DNA from 3 places in the Pseudoalteromonas sp. MEBiC 03485 genome. Region 1 is predicted to be linked to each of the others. Evidence: predicted binding sites of a transcription regulator. Region 1 holds the regulator's gene; each other region holds the start of a gene.

Evidence for each region. The regulator sigma-54, encoded in region 1, starts transcription at its own class of promoters, with help from an activator protein. The targets are predictions, from matches to a motif close to GTTGGCACGNNNNTNGNNT.
Region 2: a site for sigma-54 is predicted at 2,260-2,278, ahead of flgJ (flagellar assembly peptidoglycan hydrolase FlgJ). Genes of this name have one in related genera too.
Region 3: a site for sigma-54 is predicted at 1,782-1,800, ahead of glnA (glutamate--ammonia ligase). Genes of this name have one in related genera too.

The regions. Positions count from the first base shown of each region.
Region 1 is NZ_SGBT01000001.1:467,173-471,420, forward strand. Features, by position in the region: gene lptC (LPS export ABC transporter periplasmic protein LptC) at 1-505, shown strand, start outside; gene lptA (lipopolysaccharide transport periplasmic protein LptA) at 495-1,016, shown strand; gene lptB (LPS export ABC transporter ATP-binding protein) at 1,013-1,738, shown strand; gene EVU92_RS02170 (RNA polymerase factor sigma-54) at 1,856-3,352, shown strand; gene hpf (ribosome hibernation promoting factor) at 3,380-3,667, shown strand; gene ptsN (PTS IIA-like nitrogen regulatory protein PtsN) at 3,671-4,123, shown strand; gene rapZ (RNase adapter RapZ) at 4,124-4,248, shown strand, end outside.
Region 2 is NZ_SGBT01000001.1:3,540,599-3,544,846, forward strand. Features, by position in the region: gene flgK (flagellar hook-associated protein FlgK) at 1-1,240, opposite strand, end outside; gene flgJ (flagellar assembly peptidoglycan hydrolase FlgJ) at 1,254-2,222, opposite strand; gene EVU92_RS16280 (flagellar basal body P-ring protein FlgI) at 2,416-3,510, opposite strand; gene flgH (flagellar basal body L-ring protein FlgH) at 3,523-4,206, opposite strand; gene flgG (flagellar basal-body rod protein FlgG) at 4,222-4,248, opposite strand, start outside.
Region 3 is NZ_SGBT01000001.1:698,022-702,269, reverse strand. Features, by position in the region: gene EVU92_RS03285 (DUF4124 domain-containing protein) at 1-186, opposite strand, end outside; gene glnA (glutamate--ammonia ligase) at 320-1,726, opposite strand; gene typA (translational GTPase TypA) at 2,234-4,057, shown strand.

The sequences.
Region 1 (4,248 bases):
GTGGTTGTGGTATCCGTACTTTAATCAATCAGCAGACACAATAACTAGTGAAGACGAGATCATTGCAACGCCTGATTACACTGCGGTGGCGTTAAAGCAAACTGCTTATGACGAGCAAGGAAAAATCAGTCATAAAGTAGCTGCGGCTAAAATGGAGTTGTATCAACAATTAGGGTTTACCTTTTTTGAGCAACCTGTATTTACTATTTATGGCGACCAGCAGGTTTGGCAAGTAAAAGCCAAAGAAGCCACTTTATACGAAAATGATCAGCTGATTTTTGAAGGGGATGTAGTTGCTAAAAACTTAACCCATAACGGTATGATCGAAGATATAAAAGCAGAAAACATTAATGTCGACATTAATAAAATGACCATGTTTTCAAAGCAACCTGTAACACTAACAGGACCGAATTTAAAGATTACCGGTAAAGGCTTAAAAGCCGATTTAAAAACCGAAATTGTTGAGTTAACTAACCATACACGAACCATATACTATGACCAATAAACTGAAGAAATTACTCCTGATCCCAAGCTTATTGATTGCGTTTTCCGGCACCGCTGCCGAGCAAACTGGCGCACAAATTAGCATTAGCTCAGATCGCCAAGTTGGTAAACTAAAAGATGGCGTTGGCATATTTGAAGGTAACGTAGAGATCGTGCATGGTAATCGTCGTATTACAGCAGAACGTCTTGAAGCACACGGCGGTGATACCGAAGGTACAGTAGAGCTAATTATTGCAACAGGCAAACCAGCTTACTTCGAAGAAAAACAAACGGATGGTTCCGTAATGAGCGCCAGTGCTGAAGAAGTTCGTTATGATGTTGCGAAACGCTTCTTAACCTTAAACGGTGAAGCTGAAGTTACCCAAGCTGGTCAAAAAGTAACAGCGAAAAGCATTACCTATGATATGGCTCAGCAGCTTATCAGTGCTGAAAAAGACGAAAACTCATCAGATCGTGTACACACTATTTTAGTACCTGTTGAAAATAAAAAAGACAATAAAGGCCAACCATGAGCACATTAAAAGCAGAGCTTTTAGCTAAGAGCTACAAAGGCCGCCAAGTGGTTAAAAATGTCGGTCTGGAAGTTGAAGCAGGCAGTATTGTTGGCTTGCTTGGCCCAAATGGTGCTGGTAAAACCACGACTTTTTACATGATTGTAGGCCTAGTTCCGAGCGACAAAGGTAAAATTAGCATCGATGATAACGATATTACCCTTTTGCCAATGCACAGCCGTGCGAGGTTGGGTATTGGTTATCTACCGCAAGAATCTTCGATTTTTCGAAAGTTAACAGTTTACCAAAACTTGATGGCTATTTTAGAGACTCGTAAAGATCTAAATAAAACCACGCGGGAAGAAACTCTAAATAGCTTATTAGATGAATTTAGCATCCAACACATCCGTGATAGTCAAGGTATGGCTCTATCTGGTGGTGAACGTCGCCGCGTTGAAATTGCTCGCGCATTAGCCGCTAATCCTAAATTTATCCTTTTAGATGAGCCTTTTGCTGGTGTTGATCCAATTTCAGTGTTAGATATAAAGAAAATTATTGAGCACCTAAAAAATCGTGGTATTGGTGTACTAATTACTGACCATAATGTTCGAGAAACCCTTGATGTTTGTGAAAAAGCCTACATTGTTTCTCATGGGGAGCTAATTGCATCAGGCACACCTGAGCACGTATTAGCTGACCAAACTGTACGCGATGTTTATCTAGGCGAGCAATTTAGGCTGTAACCATTACGCCACCGACTAGAGCATCTGCTAGACTTATAACAATGACAATAAATCGATAATAACTTAACTGTCTTTGCACAGTTATCGATAACTTAAAAAAAGGATTGTTAGGGATACATGAGGCAATCATTACAGCTGCGCATGGGCCAGCAACTTACAATGACTCCACAACTGCAACAAGCTATACGTTTGTTGCAGCTCAGTACATTGGATCTCCAACAAGAAATTCAAGAGGCGCTAGATAGTAACCCTTTACTTGAAGTGGAAGAAGCGGATTACAACGAAGAAAGCATCGGCAAAAATGAGCAAAAAGCTGAATCTGACGATGTGCAAGTCAGCGCTTCTGCAGACGAAGCACCTAGCGAATATGAACAAGAAAGCAGTGATGCTCTAAATAAAGACACTGTAAGTGACGATTTAGCCATGGATGTTACATGGGATGAGTACATGAGTGCCGCTCCATCAACATCATCAGGGCCAATGCCAGAAGATGAATCTATTTATCAAGGTGCATCGACCGAAACCCTTCACGAATACCTTATGTGGCAATTACAGCTAACTCCCTTTAGTCCGACTGATGAAGCGATTGCTGTGGCAATTGTTGAGGCTATCGATGACTCTGGTATTTTAACGGTAAGCTGTGAAGATATCGTCGAGAGCTTTAATCAAAATAGTGATGAAGAAGAAATCGAACTTGATGAAGTCGAAGCGGTCCTAAAGAGAATTCAATTGTTTGATCCTGTCGGTATTGGGGCGCGTAGTTTACAGGAATGCCTGTGTATTCAACTTCGCCAATTCGATGCAAACACGCCATATTTAGCTGAAACTAAAATGGTTTTATCTGAGCATATCGAATTATTAGCGAGTCGCGACTATCGAACTTTGATGAAAAAGACTAAGCTTAAAGAAAATGAGCTTAAAGAAGTAATGACGCTAATTCACAGCTTAAACCCTAAGCCTGCGGATAGCATAGTACGCGAAGAGTCTGAGTACGTCATACCTGATGTATCAGTGAAAAAAGTAAAAGGTCGCTGGGTGGTTGAGTTAAACCCAGATAGTATGCCAAAGATTAGAGTGAACAGCCAATATGCGGCTATGTCTCGCTCTGTTAAATCAAGTAGCGACAGCCAATTTATTCGCTCTCACTTACAAGAAGCAAAGTGGTTTATTAAGAGCTTAGAAAGCCGTAACGATACACTATTAAAAGTGACCAACTGTATCGTTCAACAACAACAAGCTTTCTTTGAGCATGGCCCAGAAGCAATGAAGCCGATGGTGCTAAATGATGTTGCTGAAATGGTCGAAATGCATGAATCGACGATTTCACGAGTAACAACGCAAAAATATATGCATACCCCTAGGGGTATCTTTGAGTTGAAATATTTCTTCTCAAGCCATGTCAGCACTGAAAATGGTGGTGAGTGTTCTTCAACAGCAATACGCGCTTTAATCAAGAAGTTAGTCGCTGCAGAAAACTCGGCTAAACCATTGAGTGATAGCAAAATTGCAGATATATTGGCTGAGCAAGGAATTAAAGTAGCTAGACGTACAATTGCAAAATATCGTGAGTCTCTAGCAATACCTCCGTCTAATCAGCGTAAGAGTTTGATTTAGACGTTTTACATAGAAGGAAAAATGCTTATGCAACTAAATTTAACTGGTCGTCATGTAGAAATCACTGATTCATTAAGAGACTATGTAAACACCAAGTTTGCGAAACTAGAAAGGCATTTTGACCATATTAATAATGTTCATGTCATTCTAGATGTAGAAAAATTAAGCCAAAAAGCAGAAGCAACTTTACATGTAAACGGAGGCGAATTGTTCGCTTCTACAGAACATCAAGATATGTACGCAGCCATTGACTCGTTGATCGATAAGCTTGATCGCCAAGTCATTAAACACAAAGAGAAATTAGCTCGACATTAAATTATGAAACTAAGTTCACTTACTAATCAGGACTGCAGCAAAGCTGCGGTCCTTTTTAATAGCAAAAAAAGAATTCTTGAATATATCAGCGAACTGGCTCACCAGCAGCTTCCTCATTTATCTCAACAAGATATCCTAAATGCTTTACTCAACCGAGAGAAGCTAGGTAGCACCGGTATTGGCCGAGGTATTGCTATTCCACATGGCCGAATGAGTGGCGCCGATGAACCTCAGGCGTTTGTCATAGTGAGTGAATCCCCAATCAATTTTGATGCAATTGATAATCGCCCTGTTGACATTTTCGTAGCACTCATCGTACCAGATGGTGACTCTCAGCTTCATCTAAAGACCTTATCAACAATTGCTGATAGACTTAAAGATAAAGAGTTTTGTAAACAGCTGCGTAGTGCTACTACCGATCAGCAACTGTTTCAGGTTATATCAGCAGAGGCATAAATGGAATTAATCATTATCAGCGGTCGCTCAGGCTCAGGTAAATCGGTCGCTTTACGAGTACTTGAAGACTTAGGTTATTATTGCGTTGATAATATTCCAGTCAATTTACTGCCTTCGCTCGTGCG
Region 2 (4,248 bases), 3.1 Mb from region 1:
TGGCAGCACCCGATACATTGAGCTGTAAACCAAACGCTTCGCCGCCAGTGATGGTTGATGAATCAATCACACCTGCTGTCACATTCGCTGTTGACGCGGTGCCAATTGGTTCGCCTTTATTATCGATTGCCTGAATCTCAACAGTCGTAGCACTGGTATAAGTAACGATAAAATCACTTGCTGGCAATTCGCTGCCTTTACCTGGCTCAAGAGTTGCCGTCATTGTTGATGTGCCCGTGTTGGCTTGATAACCGAACGCATCAACGGTTGGAATAGCAAAAATATCACCACCAATTTCACCATTAGCGTCCATACCTAAGCTATTTTGTTGGTTAAAGGCATCAGCTAACGCTAACCCCATTTGACCTAGCTGGTTTTGCGCTGGCACTAAAATGTCGTCACGAAATGCCAATAATCCGCCTATTTTGCCTTTCAACTTACTCACATCAACTTCAAGCGGCACAGCTTTGCCACCGTTTACATCAAGTTTCAGCTCTTTAAAGTTCGGATCAGGATCGCCACTGAATGAAAACAAGTTAAATGTACCACTTTGCATGACAAGAGCTTGGCCTGAGCCTAAATACACTTGCTTTTCGCCGTTATTACCATCAAGGGTTTCAATATCAATCAGCTCAGATAAGTCACGAATCGCTTTATCGCGTTCATTGTATAAACCACTTGATACTGACTCACGATCAGTACCATGAACCGACGCAATCTTAGTATTCAAATCACTGATATTTTGGATCAGGTTATTTGCTTCTTCAGAAAAAATCTCTAGTTGCTCATTTACCACTGCTTTTTGGTCAACCACAATGCTCGATAATCTGTCCATTTGATCAATTAAGTTTTGTGCATCAGTCATGACCAGTGAACGAGCTACTGTTGATGACGGTTGATTTAAGCTTTCTTGTACATTGTTAAAAAACGAATTGACACTCGTTGATAAGCTGTTTGACTCTTCTGAGAACAAGCTGTCTACTCGGCTTGCTTCAGTTACAAACTGATCAAAGAATGCTTTATTAGAGGTATCTCTATTTAATTGCTTTTGCGCAAATTCATTCAGTAAGCGATACGTTTCACCACGACCCACTTGGTTGTCGATCATGGTTGTGAACTCAGTACGCTCACGCACATAACCCTCGGTATTAACGTTGGCGATGTTTTTACTGGTGGTTTGTAAAAGCTCAGAGTTAGCTCTTACACCGGCATTTGCTATGTCATATAAGCTAAATGACATCAGGGTCTACTCCTTAACGTACCAATGAAGCAGCGACACTTTGAAGCTCAACACGCTTCAATACCTGCTTAATTTTATCGGCATAATTTGGATCAGTTGCATAACCTGCTTTTTGTAACGAATCTAAAAAGGCTGCAGGCTCTGCAGTATTATTGAGTGCTTCTTGATAACGTGGGTTTTCATTTAAGAAATCCACAAAGTCGTTAACACTGTCTTTAATCGATTGATAAGAACGGAAACTTGCTTGCTTTTTAACTGGCACGCCTTGTTCAAACTCAAGCGTGACTTTGCTCGCTTTATCACCTTGCCAGCTCGTATCCGATTTAATATTGAATAAGTTGTTACTACTTGTGCCATCAGCTTTACTGATAATGTGTTTACCCCAACCTGTTTCAAGGGCTGCTTGAGCAACCATCACAGCAGGATTTAAACCAATCTTCTGTGCAGCATTTTTTGCGTGCTCCCAAACAGAGCTAATAAAAGACTCCACATCTTCAAAGCGGTTTTCTGTTTGCTCGTTTGCTGTTGTATCTGCGACAGCTTGCGGTTCAGCCTTAACATCATTTTTGCTATCAACCACACCGCTTGCCCGTTTATCACTATCAAAGTCAGCAGTGGTTCTAAGCACAGAACCAGGAGTAAATTTCTTACCGTCAGGCGAAAGCTGCTGCACTATCAAATCAGCTAGACCGAGCGAGCCATTAGATGAAAGCTCAACCGACATTTGTTGATCATGCATCTCTTCAAAAAACTTAACGCCGCTTGAGTTAAATGGGCTGTCTTTATCTTCAAACGCTTCATTTGCTTTACGCATACTTTTAAGAAGCATTTGAGTGAAGATAGACTCGAATTGTGCCGCCGCTTTTTTCAGCGCCTCTTTTGACGCATCGCTAGAGGCATCACTTTTCAAAGCACTTTGACGTAATGAGTCTAAGTTACCTAAATCAAAAAAGTTTTGCTTGTCGAGATGATTAGTATCCATCAGCTTTTTGACACAATAGTTAATAATGAAAAATAAAATGCAAAAATTGCGCCAATAAAAAACTTTATAAATGAATAGCTAATAACTGATAGTGGAATGAAGTAACTTCAGAACAAAGATTTGACTGATATCTGTGAGCTAAATGATTTAATAACTACTAGAAACAAAAACGCGCTCGAAAGCGCGCTTTAATTTAAATGATAACCAGTTGCCCGTTTATCGCCCCCGCTTCTTTTAAAGCTTCTAGAATCGCCATTAAATCACCCGGTGCGGCTCCAACCTCATTGATGGCTCGAACGAGATCATCAAGATTAACACCTGGGTTAAATACAAAAGCACGTGAGTCATCTTCATTAACATCAATAATGCTTTGATTTGTGACAGCTGTTTCACCTTCACTTAAGGCATTTGGTTGTGACACATTTTGCTGCTCAGCAATAGTGACCGTCAAACCACCGTGCGTAATAGCCGCAGGCTGCAGCTTCACATTTTTACCAATCACAATTGTACCAGTGCGCGAGTTAACAATAATTTTTGCAGCGGTGTCTGCCGGCTTAAACTCTAAGTTTTCAAGAGTAGACAAATACGCAACACGTTGAGATGCATCACGCGGTGCCAATACACGAACTGAGGCTGCATCGATTGCCTGCGCGCTATCAGGGCCAACTAAATCATTAATTGTTTGCTCTAAGCGTTTTGCCGTTGTGAAATCAGGGCGGTTTAAATTAAATGTAATGTAGTCACCTTGCATAAACGGGCTCTTAATAGCACGCTCTACAATGGCACCGTTTGGAATACGACCTACCGTTGGCGTGTTAATAATGACCCGGCTACCATCAGCTCCTTCAGCACCTAGACCACCAACAACTAAGCTGCCTTGTGCAATCGCGTACGTATTACCATCAACCCCTTTCAAAAAGGTTTGTAATAAGGTACCACCGCGTAAACTACCTGCACTCCCGATAGACGAAACCGTAATATCTATGGTTTGCCCTGGTTTTCTGAATGCCGGTAGCTCTGCATGAACAGCAACGGCTGCAACATTTTTAATTTTAGGTTTTAAGCTATCTGGTAAAGTAATACCAAAGCCATTTAACATGGCTTTAAAGCTCTGTTGAGTAAATCTGCTTTGTTCACCTGTGCCTGGCAAACCTACAACCAAACCATAACCGACTAATTGGTTTGCACGAACACCTTCAACCATAGATACATCTTTGACTCGCTCAGCCTGTGCAGAAAACTGCAGGCTAATTAAGCAAAGAGCGATGATGTATTTAAACCCATTCATGACTTTGTTCCTCTAAAATGGGAAAAGCGAACTACTAAAGAAACGAGACAGCCAACCTGCGCTTTGTGTTTCTTGAATTTGCCCTTTACCTGAATATTGAATTCGCGCATTGGCAATTCGGTTTGATGTTACTGTATTACTAGCTGAAACATCTTCTGGACGAACTAAGCCTTCAAGGCGAATAAACTCTTCGCCAGTGTTCAACGTAAGCCATTTTTCACCGCGAATAACTAAGTTTCCATTGGGTAAAACACGCATCACGTTGACAGAAATATCACCAAATAAGCTGTTTGATTGATTAGACTTTGAGTCACCTTTAAACGATGCCCCCGAGCCAATACCAAATTGAATACTATCACCACCAATGTTAACTGGATTACCTCCCAGACCAATTACTGGATCTAAACTCGCATCCGTTTCTTTATCTGTTTCGGTTTTAGCTGCTTTGGTCGCTTGAGTAGACTCTTGCAATTTAACAGTGATGATATCGCCAGCGCGTAGAGCCTTTTTATCTGAGTACAAGTCATTTGATGAATAACTATCAAACAACGACCCCGTTGGTACCATAGGCTCTGTTGTAGGCTCCGGGTACATAGGCGCATAGTAAGGGTCATCCTGAACCACATGATGATTTTGCGTTGTCATACAACCACCCAGCATTAATGCTGCCGATGTGACTAAGATAATATTACGCATGCTGCCTCCTACCCATTAAAGCTGCTGATTAATGTAACTAAG
Region 3 (4,248 bases), 230 kb from region 1:
GGTATCGGTAGCTGGCATAGTCAAATTTTGGGTATTTATTTTTACTTCGATAGCACCAGGTCGCGGTGTATCAGAAAATACTAAAACGCCGTTCTTATCTTTCCAAGAATATACTTTTTGCGCTGCGCTATAGCCAAAAAAGCTTATAAAAATCAGCAATAATACTAATAAAGTTGTGCTTTTCACCCTGCAACCCTGCATTTTTTATTTAAATAAAACTGTAGAGTAGAACCCGCTCAATTACCATTAAAAAAGCCCGCAAAGCGGGCTTGAGAACACACATTTATTATCTTTCAGATAATTCTGATACAGCGTTAAATTAAACGCTGTAGTACATTTCGAACTCAACTGGGTGAGTTGTCATGTTAAGCTTTTCAACTTCTTGGCTCTTAAGAGCAATGTAAGCATCGATTAGGTCATCAGTGAACACACCACCTTGAGTTAAGAACTCACGGTCAGCGTCTAGTGATGCAAGTGCTTCAGATAAAGAAGATGCAACTTGTGGGATCTCAGCAGCTTCTTCAGCAGGTAGATCGTACAAGTCTTTGTCCATTGCATCGCCAGGGTGGATCTTGTTTTTGATACCGTCAAGGCCCGCCATAAGCATTGCTGAGAATGCTAAGTATGGGTTTGCTGTTGGATCAGGGAAACGAATTTCGATACGACGTGCTTTTGCAGACGGTACCACTGGAATACGGATTGAAGCAGAACGGTTACGTGCAGAGTATGCAAGCATTACTGGTGCTTCGAAGCCTGGAACTAGGCGCTTGTATGAGTTAGTAGACGCGTTAGCAAATGCGTTGATTGCTTTAGCGTGCTTGATGATACCACCGATGTAGTAAAGAGCTTCTTCAGAAAGGCCAGCGTATTTGTCACCAGCGAAGATGTTTACACCATCTTTACCTAAAGATTGGTGACAGTGCATACCTGAACCGTTATCACCTACAATTGGCTTAGGCATGAAAGTCGCTGTTTTACCATATAAGTGAGCCATGTTATGGATAACATATTTCATCTCTTGGATTTCGTCAGCTTTTAATACCATTGTATTGAAGCGCGTTGCGATTTCATTTTGACCTGCAGTTGCTACTTCATGGTGGTGAGCTTCTACAACTTGACCAAGTTCTTCAAGAACTAAACAAGTTGCTGAACGCCAGTCTTGTGATGAATCAACAGGTGAACACGGGAAGTAACCGCCTTTAACACCTGGACGGTGACCCATGTTGCCACCTTCGTAATCTTTATCTGAGTTCCAAGCTGCTTCTACAGAATCGATTTTATACATAGAACCAGACATGTCTGATTTGTACTTAACATCGTCAAATAGGAAGAATTCTGGTTCAGGGCCGAATAACACAGTGTCAGCAATACCTGTAGAACGCATGTATTCTTCAGCGCGTTTTGCAACAGAGCGCGGGTCACGCTCGTAACCTTGAAGTGTTGAAGGCTCAACTACGTCACAACGTATGATTAGTGTAGCTTCTTCAGAAAACGGGTCCATTTTCGCAGACTCAGGCACAGGCATAAGTACCATGTCTGATTCATTGATACCTTTCCAACCAGCAATTGAAGAACCGTCAAACATTTTGCCGTCTTCGAAGAAATCTTCATCAATTTGGTGATGAGGAATAGAAACATGCTGTTCTTTACCTTTGGTATCAGTAAAGCGTAAATCAATGAACTTAACGTCATTTTCTTTGATAAAATCTAAAACCGATTGTGACATGTGTCCTCCAATTGTTGGGTTTTATTTTTGCTGCATTATTGCTTTTCGCTATTGTAAGCTGGTTTCGTGCCATGTTTTTAACACATTGTTTAGGCTTATAAAAATAAACACGGCTCAGTTTTGTTAACTCTTCAAGCACCAAGTTGGTGCACAAAAAGTTCATTGTGGTGCATAAAAAGTGCAACCTTATTTTTGCACAATTATTGCGCGTGCCAATTTTTCTGCTACGAACACGATTTAGTGCCAAAATATGGTTCAAAAACTAAATTTTCGCCAGTTTTACGTTCAGATTCACTTTAATTTTCATAAATTTGTCATTTATAAAACAGATACTTATAAAAAGCCTGAAGAAAGTTTATAAATTTATATTGGATAAACTTTCATCCATGCCATTATTAAGGGATAATATGCGCCCTTTTAAATCCTATGCTGGGACATCTGGTGAAAACGCAGGTGACTGCGTAGATCTTGCAGGATCAATGAGATTCAATTTCTCTGAGAAAAAATATGAGCATCGAAAAGTTAAGAAATATAGCGATTATCGCCCACGTTGACCACGGTAAAACAACTTTGGTTGATAAACTGCTTGAGCAATCAGGCACATTAGAAACGCGCGGCGGTAACGAAGAGCGCGTAATGGACTCAAACGACATTGAGAAAGAGCGTGGTATTACCATTTTAGCTAAGAACACAGCTATTTCTTGGAACGACTACCATATCAATATCGTAGACACCCCAGGACACGCCGACTTCGGTGGTGAAGTAGAGCGCGTACTTTCGATGGCTGACTCAGTATTACTACTTGTTGATGCTCAAGAAGGTCCAATGCCGCAAACGCGTTTCGTAACGCAAAAAGCATTCGCACAAGGTTTAACGCCGATTGTTGTTATCAACAAAATCGACAAACCAGGTGCACGTCCTGACTGGGTTATGGACCAAGTTTTCGATTTATTCGATAACCTAGGTGCAACTGACGAACAGTTAGACTTTAAAGTAATCTATGCATCAGCGATCAACGGCTGGGCAACAATGGATTTAGACGAGCCATCAGATAACATGGAACCAATGTTCAAGATGATCGTTGACGAAGTATCTCCACCGGATGCAGATCCTGAAGGTGCTTTCCAAATGCAAATTTCTCAGCTTGACTACAACTCATACATCGGTGTTATCGGTGTAGGTCGTATCAAGCGTGGTACTGTTCGTCCTAACCAACAAGTAACAATTGTTAGTGCAGACGGTACTAAGCGTAACGGTAAAGTTGGCCAAGTAATGAGCTACTTAGGCCTTGAGCGTCATGAAGCAGAATCTGCAGGCGCGGGTGACATCATTGCTATCACAGGTCTTGGTGAGCTGAAAATCTCAGACACTATCTGTGATGTAAATACCGTTGAAGCATTACCACCGCTAAGCGTTGATGAGCCTACAGTAACAATGACGTTCTCTGTAAACACATCACCATTTGCTGGTAAAGAAGGTAAATTCGTAACTTCACGTAACATCCTTGAGCGTTTACAAGCTGAGCTTGTACACAACGTAGCACTACGTGTTGAAGAAACTGACAATCCAGATAGCTTCCGTGTTTCTGGTCGTGGTGAGTTACACTTAGGTATCTTAATCGAGAACATGCGTCGTGAAGGTTACGAGCTTGCGGTTTCTCGTCCACAAGTAATCCTTCGTGAAGTTGATGGTCAAAAAGAAGAGCCATACGAAACACTTACAATCGACTGTCAAGAAGAGCACCAAGGTTCTATCATGGAACAAATTGGTCTTCGTAAGGGTGAACTAACAGACATGTCTCCAGATGGTAAAGGCCGTGTACGTATGGACTTTATGATCCCAAGCCGTGGCTTAATTGGTTTCCAAACTGAATTCATGACATTAACGTCTGGTTCTGGCCTTCTTTACCACACATTCGATCACTACGGTCCACATAAAGGCGGTACTATCGGTGCGCGTAAGAATGGTGTAATGATTGCAAACGCAACTGGTAAAGCACTTACTAACGCATTATTCAACTTACAAGACCGCGGTAAGTTATTCATCGGTCACGGTGTTGAAGTTTACGAAGGTATGGTTATCGGTATCCACAGCCGTGATAACGACCTAACAGTAAACGCACTTAAAGGTAAGCAACTTACTAACGTTCGTGCATCTGGTACAGATGAAGCACAAACGTTAACACCACCACTTAACTATACGCTTGAACAAGCGATTGAATTCATCGATGATGATGAGTTAGTGGAAGTTACACCTCAGAGCATCCGTATTCGTAAACGTCACTTAACTGAAAGTGAACGTAAACGTGCGAGTCGTGCAGCTAAAGACTAATAAGGTCTTTTAGTTTTTCAAAATTAAAACCGCCGTATTGAAAAATACGGCGGTTTTTTGTTGTATGATTAGCCGTCAGCCGTCAGCCGTCAGCCGTCAGCCGTCAGCCGTCAGCCGTCAGCCGTCAGCCGTCAGCCGTCAGATCGCAAGTGACTTACACTATGTGTCGCAACTAATGTCCCAACCTGAGT